DNA from 2 places in the Paludisphaera borealis genome. Region 1 is predicted to be linked to the other one. Evidence: riboswitches for the same ligand, from Rfam matches in the RefSeq annotation. Region 1 holds a riboswitch; the other holds the start of a gene.
What was found. Region 1 has a riboswitch for cobalamin ahead of BSF38_RS14050 (DUF1559 domain-containing protein). Riboswitches for the same ligand answer to the same signal wherever they lie in the genome.

Region 2: another riboswitch for cobalamin. It lies ahead of BSF38_RS12755 (hypothetical protein); the one in region 1 lies ahead of BSF38_RS14050 (DUF1559 domain-containing protein).

Annotation. Positions count from the first base shown of each region.
Region 1 covers NZ_CP019082.1:3,619,402-3,622,606, reverse strand. The annotation lists gene BSF38_RS14055 (DUF4465 domain-containing protein) at 1-526, opposite strand, end outside; gene BSF38_RS14050 (DUF1559 domain-containing protein) at 595-1,446, opposite strand; cobalamin riboswitch at 1,562-1,765, opposite strand; gene BSF38_RS14045 (hypothetical protein) at 1,920-2,252, shown strand; gene BSF38_RS14040 (DUF1501 domain-containing protein) at 2,293-3,205, opposite strand, start outside.
Region 2 covers NZ_CP019082.1:3,303,166-3,306,370, reverse strand. The annotation lists gene BSF38_RS12760 (glycosyltransferase family 2 protein) at 1-634, shown strand, start outside; gene BSF38_RS12755 (hypothetical protein) at 707-1,594, opposite strand; cobalamin riboswitch at 1,895-2,083, opposite strand; gene BSF38_RS12750 (tetratricopeptide repeat protein) at 2,225-3,205, shown strand, end outside.

The DNA.
Region 1 (3,205 bases):
AGTCGATCTGTCCGGTCGTCGCGCCCGCGCCGTTCAGTTCGTCGTGGCCGACGATGCTGAGGGTGAAGAAATCCCCCGCGCCGAACTTCTTGGAGAACTGGTCGCCCTTGCTCATGGACAGGTAGTCGTAGGTCGTGTTCGTGACGTCCATCGAGTACACCGACTGGCCGGGCGAGACATTGATGTACGAGCCGCCGAACGCCACGGCGTAGTTCGAGGAGCCGTCGGCGCCCTTGCCGGGGCTGGCGCTGTACTGAAAGGCGTAGTTCGGCTTCGAGGCGATCTCGGCCGGGGTCGGGGCTGTCTGATTGGAGATCGCCCAGCCCGACCAGGTGCCCCACGTCGCATTGTAGCTGTTGTTGAAGAAATTGCCGTCGATGGTGAAGCCGGGAGGGGCGTTGCTCACATAACCCGCGGCCGGGATCGAGACGGACTCGAAGGTCGTGGTGGTGACGACGTCGGCGTGGGCGGCGGCGGAGGCCGTCGCCAGGATCAGGGCGAGGGCCGGGACGTTCGCGAATCGCATCGTGGGGGAAACTCCGTTGAGGAAACGAAAAGGGTGGGGATCGTCGATCCGTCGAGATCGAGAGATCATCAATAAGAGGAGGCGTCGAGGACCTCGCCGCCGTTGCGGGTGCAGAGCGCGGCGAGCGCGCGGGGGTCCATCGTCTGCTTGAGGAACCGCACCGAGCCGTCGCCCAGGAGGACGTTCACGCCTCCCGGATGCTGGCTGGTCAGTTCCTCGCCGAACTCGTACTTCGGGCGAGCGTTGATCGGGGCTGACTGGTCGAACAGGTTGTGGCCGCTGATCCAGAAGGCGTTGATCGCCTCGGGGTCTTCGCCGACCTGGATGGTGTTCGAAGTGCCGTCGGTGATCTGAGCGATCGAGACGTTCTGGTTGAAGATCATCGCGCCGCCGGGCGGGTTGTTGTTCGAAGTCGGGCTGCTCAGCCCGCGCTCGCCGTACATGCCGCCGTAGTCGGCGTCGGCCGATTGGTACGGGTCGCCGGGGTACATGCCCCAGAGCGAGGCCCTCGGCTCGGAGGGGCAGAGGTAGATCGAAAGCGCGGTGTATCCGGCCGTCGAGTTGGCGGCGACGTTGTAGCGCTGGCTGATGTTCAGGCTGTTGTACAGCGACGTCTGTTCGACCCAGGGGAGGACGGCGGCCGACCATCCCATGTTCATGTTGACCGTTTTGGGCTGCGTCGGCAGGGTGATCCAGCCGCCGGCCGCGAACGTCGAATGGACGTCGTGGTAGCCGTGGAGCGCGATCCCGAGCTGCTTCAGGTTGCTTGTGCACTGCATCCGCCGGGCGGCTTCGCGGGCGGCCTGGACGGCGGGGAGCAGCAAGGCGATCAAGACCGCGATGATCGCGATGACCACGAGCAGCTCGATGAGCGTGAAGCCGCGATGTCGATGCAGAGGGGGGGCGTCGAAGGCCTTCAAGGCGAAGAATCCTGCCGGTGACCGGCGGACGGGTTCGCTTCGGCCTTTCGGGTGCGCGGCGCGTCGCGGAAAGTCCGTCGGCGCGCCCACCCGGATGCTCGTGGCCGAAGCATCCAAGAGTCAAGCTCGACGGGCAGGTCTTCTGGCTTACGGCTCGTGACGACCTTCGGACCGCCTTCCCGCCTTGCGGCAGTGGCTGAGTTGTCCGAGGATCTGACCGATTACAGCGGCGGCCCCGCGACGGATTCTCACCGTCTTCCCTATTCTTCCCTTGTGGAACCAAGAACGGTTCCGGGACACCTGTCGAGACGATCGATTAGACCAACTCCCCCGGGCGATCGTCAAGTGTCTGGAAAACGTCGCAAACGTCGCGACCTGAAATGGTCCCCGGCGCATCGCGGCTGAAACTTGAGGGATTTTTCAGGTTGCTCCTGACAAGATCGGCCCGCCTGGTAAGATGGACCGTCAAGGGATTGATCTCGGCTTCACGCCGACGTCGTTTTCACCAGGAGGGTGATGTTATGAAACGGCCGTTTGCGGTAGGCGATCTGGTCAGCTTTCAGTTGACCACCGGGCGGGCTTCCGAAGGCATCGTGATTCACAAGATCGTTGAGAAGCGCCAGCCCACGATCTTCTTGATCGAGTGTGGCGACCAGCGTCGCGCGTTTCGCTTCGAGGCCGAACTCGCGCTGCTCGCACCCGCCGAGGCTCCGGAAGCCGGCGCGATGCGCGTCTCGGGCTTCGAGCCGGCCATGTCCGTTTCCGCGTCCGCGCCGGCCTTCGCCGCTCAGGGCGCCGACGACTGACCGGCGAGCGCCGGCCTCAGGGCATGGCGATTGAGGAACTTCAAAACAGCTCTCGGATCGGTTCGCCCTGGGACAGCAGGGCGACGGGACGGCCGGTCATGTCGTCGAAGGTTCGAGACGGGTCGATGCCGAGGTAGCGGTACCAGGTGGCGAGGACGTCGTTGGGGGTGAACCGGCGGTCCTTGGGTTCCTCGCCCTTGGGGGTGGTCGAGCCGATGACCTGGCCCATGGGCATGCCGCCGCCGGACATCAACACGGTCATGGCGGCTCCCCAGTGCTCGCGGCCCGGTTGTCCGTTGTGGTTGGAGAGTTTGGGCGTGCGTCCCATCTCTCCCATCACGACGATGAGCGTGTCCCGGTCCATGCCTCGGGCGTGAACGTCCTCGATCAGCGCGGAGACGGCCGTGTCGAGCACGGGGAGACGGATCTCCATCTGTTCGAAGATGTTCCAGACGCTCGCGTGATCGTCCCACGAGAACGCTTTCTGACCGGGGACGCACGGGAAGTCGACCGTGACCAGCCGGACGCCCGCCTCGACCAGCCGGCGCGCCAGCAGACAGCGCTGGCCGATGACGTTGCGGCCGTAGCGGTCGCGCAACTTCGGATCTTCGCGGCCCACGTCGAACGCCTCATGGGCGGCCGGGGTCGTCAAGACGGTGAGGGCTTGCCGCTGATAGGCGTCGAACGCCTCGGTCGAACCCGGGCGGTCCATCCCTCGGCGCGCCTCGTCGAAGGCCGAGAGCAGCCGGCCCCGACCGCCGAGCCGGTCGCGTCGAGCCGCGTCGAGCACCAGCTCGGGGACGCGGAACTCCGGCGCGTTCGGATCGGCGGAGACCCGGAACGGCCCGTGCGACCTCCCGAGCCCCCCTCCCCCCTCGTATCGCATCTCGGGAAGGGCGACCCACTGTGGCATCCCGGGGCGACGCTCGGGAAGGATCTTCTGCGCCGCGTTG
Region 2 (3,205 bases), 320 kb from region 1:
GCGGCGCAACCGCCAGGACGCGTTCGTCAGCCGCAAGATCCCCTCGAAGATCGCCAACCGCCTGGTGGCCCGGATCTCGGGCGTTCCGCTCCACGATTTCGGCTGCACCATGAAGGCCTACCGGCGTCGCGTGTTGGCCGGGGTGCGGCTCTACGGCGAGATGCACCGGTTCATCCCGATCTTCGCGGCCTGGCAAGGGGCGCGCGTCACCGAGCAGGTGGTCAACCACCGCGCCCGGACCGCCGGCAAGACGAAGTACGGACTTGGCCGGACGTTCAACGTCGTCCTCGACCTGATCTTGATCCGGTTCCTTCAGAAGTATTCCCAGCGGCCGATCCACTTCTTCGGCCGGTTCGGCCTGTGGTCGTTCGCGCTGGGGATCGGCTGCTGCTTTGCGATGGTTTACTACAAGTACGTCTTCCCATGGCCGGCCTCGCTGTGGTGGTCCGGCCTGGCGTCCAAGACGTTTATCGAGACCCCCCTGCCCTCGCTGGCCGTCATGTTCTTTCTGGCCGGCGGCATGAGCATCCTGCTGGGCGTCCAGTCGGAGCTGATCATGCGGACGTACTACGAGTCGCAGTCCAAGACGACGTACCTGCTTCGAGAAGTCCGACAAGGCGAACAGCCAGAGTAAGCCGGGGCGCCGGCCCCCTCGGAATATCGGATTTCGAGGGGATCGACGCTTGATCTCGGGGCCGTGCTCAGCTCACGCGGCGAGTCGGCCGGACCTGGCGGAGCGGGCGCGGACCGCCGCCGCCGCGATGGCGATTCCGCAGAACCCGAGTGCGAAGCTCGACGGCTCCGGCACGGCCGCCACCGGCGCGTTCGCCGCATGGATCACTCCCACGCCGCTGAGATCGAAGCCGGACGACCCGAACGGGGTCTTGAACGGGTCGTTGATCAGGTTGCCCAGCGAATCACGGCTGCCGTACCGGGGATCGATCGAACCGACGACGTCGGTGATTCGTACGAACGACACGTGGTCGACGTCGAGCAGCGGGGAGACGCCGACGAGGTCGTCCAGATCGAAGCCCGTGCCGTAGCCGGCGATGTACTTGCCGGCGAGGTTATGCAGGTTGCTCGCGTCCAGGAGCCCGAAGCCGCCGACCTGGGTGTCGGTCTGCGTCAGCGAGATCGACGGGAACCGGAAGAAGTTCACGCCGTCGGACGAGACGTCGACGAACGCCAGTTCGAGAAACGCCATGCCCGCTCCGCCCGAAAGGAAACCGTTCTCGAAGACCGCGAAATCGGCCCCCGCGCCGTTGGTGATCGGCCGGTCGAAGCCCAGAGTGATCGAGCCGCCGTCGCCGAGCGAGAGCACGCTATAGGTCGAGTCGCCCGTGCGCGGGCCGAGAATGTTGGACGGCGACCCGAACGTGACGAGCGGGCTGTTGGGATTGGTGATGTCTTGAGGCCCCGGATCGAATGAGACCACCGACGACGCCCACTCAGTGAACAGCGGACTCGACGCCGGAATTCCGAGCGAGCCAGGCTGCCCCACCTGCGGGTCGAAGCCCGCCCGGGCCGTCGACGACGAGACGACGAGAACCAAGCCGCCGGCCAGCACCTTGAAGAAGCGTGAAGCCAATCGCATGCAATTTCCTTTCAATAAGAACCGAATGGGAACAAAACGCGTCTTCAGGGCGCGGAAAGTCCCCGCCTCGCATCCCCTTCGCGTGACTTCGAAGGGGCCGAGCGTATCGGACGTCGGGACGTCGCGGCGAACCGTGCGCGGTGGGCGCGACGGATCGCGACCGCGAGCGAGTCAGGAGGCGAAGGAGTGGACCTTTCCGGGGCCTTGGGACGCGGCCTCACGAAAAGAAAAAGGCGATGGCGCGCAGCGTTCGGGAACGCATGGCGGTCCGCCCCCCGTGATGCTTGAGGCCGAAGCATCGAATGGGTCATTCGTCAGGCCGTATTCTGGCTCGCGAGTCGAACGGTCGCCGGACGCCTTCCCGCGAGCCGTGGCTCGCAGTGGCTTTTCGTCCGGAGACCTTCTCGCTTACAGCGGCGGTCCCGCGCCGGAATTTCACCGGCTTCCTGTCCAGCGGTTGGGCTGGACGCCTGTCGAATGTAAGCGGGACTATAACGTCGACCACCGCCCCCACGCAAGGCAAGAACGGTCGCCGGCGATTTCGCGGCGGACCCGCCGGTCGGCAAGTCGCGGTGCCATCGTTGGCGGCATTCTGGTAACGTGAGGGAACAGATCGAGGAGGGAGGATTCATGGGCTACGTGATTCTGTTCCTGGCGGCGAGTCTCGCAGGTCAGGCGCCCGGGGCGACCGACACGTCGAGCGACCTGGACGCCGCGCGACGGCTCTTGCAGAACGGCCGCTACGCCGAGGCCGAAGAGGCGTTCGACGCCGTGGCGGCCGGCGCGAAGAAACGGCCCGGCGGGCCGACGCCCGAATTCGAGCGCGCTCTTGCGCTGGGCAGGGCCGAAAGCCTGGTCGGCCAGGGCGAGTACGACAAGGCCGTGAAGGAACTGGAGCCGATCGCGGCCAAGGACCCCAAATCGCCTATAGCCGCCGCCCGGCTCGCCGAGATCGCGTTCAACCGAGGCGACTGGGAGAAGGCCGACGCCTGGGTCGCCAAGGCCCTCGCCGCTGCTCCCGACGACCTGTCCGCCCGCTGGACCGCCGTCCGGCTCCTCGACGCCCGCGGCGAGCTTGAGAAAGCTGTCGCCGCCTGCAAGTGGTTCGTCGACCATTTCAACGCCCACAACGCCGAGCTGGTGAAAGACGCCGAGGGGCTGGTCCTGATCGGCCAGGCGGCCGAGCGCTACTACCGCGCCACGGCCCGGGGCGAAGACCTGAGCGACGCGCTCAACGACGTGATCAACGAGATCTACGAGGCCGCCTTCAAGGCCGACTCGAATTGCTGGAAGGCCCCGTGGCTGGAAGGCCGGCTGTTCCTCGCCGGCTACAATGAGCGCGCCGCGAGCAAGGAGTTGGCGCGGGCGCAGCAGATCAACCCGCTGTCGCCCGAGGTGCTGGTGACGCTCGGCCAGGCCGATCTTCAAGGCTATCGGCTGGCCGCCGGCCGGTCGAAGGCCGAGCGGGCGCTGGCGGTGAACCCCCACTACGGCCCGGCCCACGTTCTGCTGGCCGACCTGAACATCTCCGACGAGCGGTTCGCCGACGCCCTGGCCGCGGCGCAGAAGGCCGTCGTCGCCAACCCGCGCGACGAGGACGCCCTGGCCCGC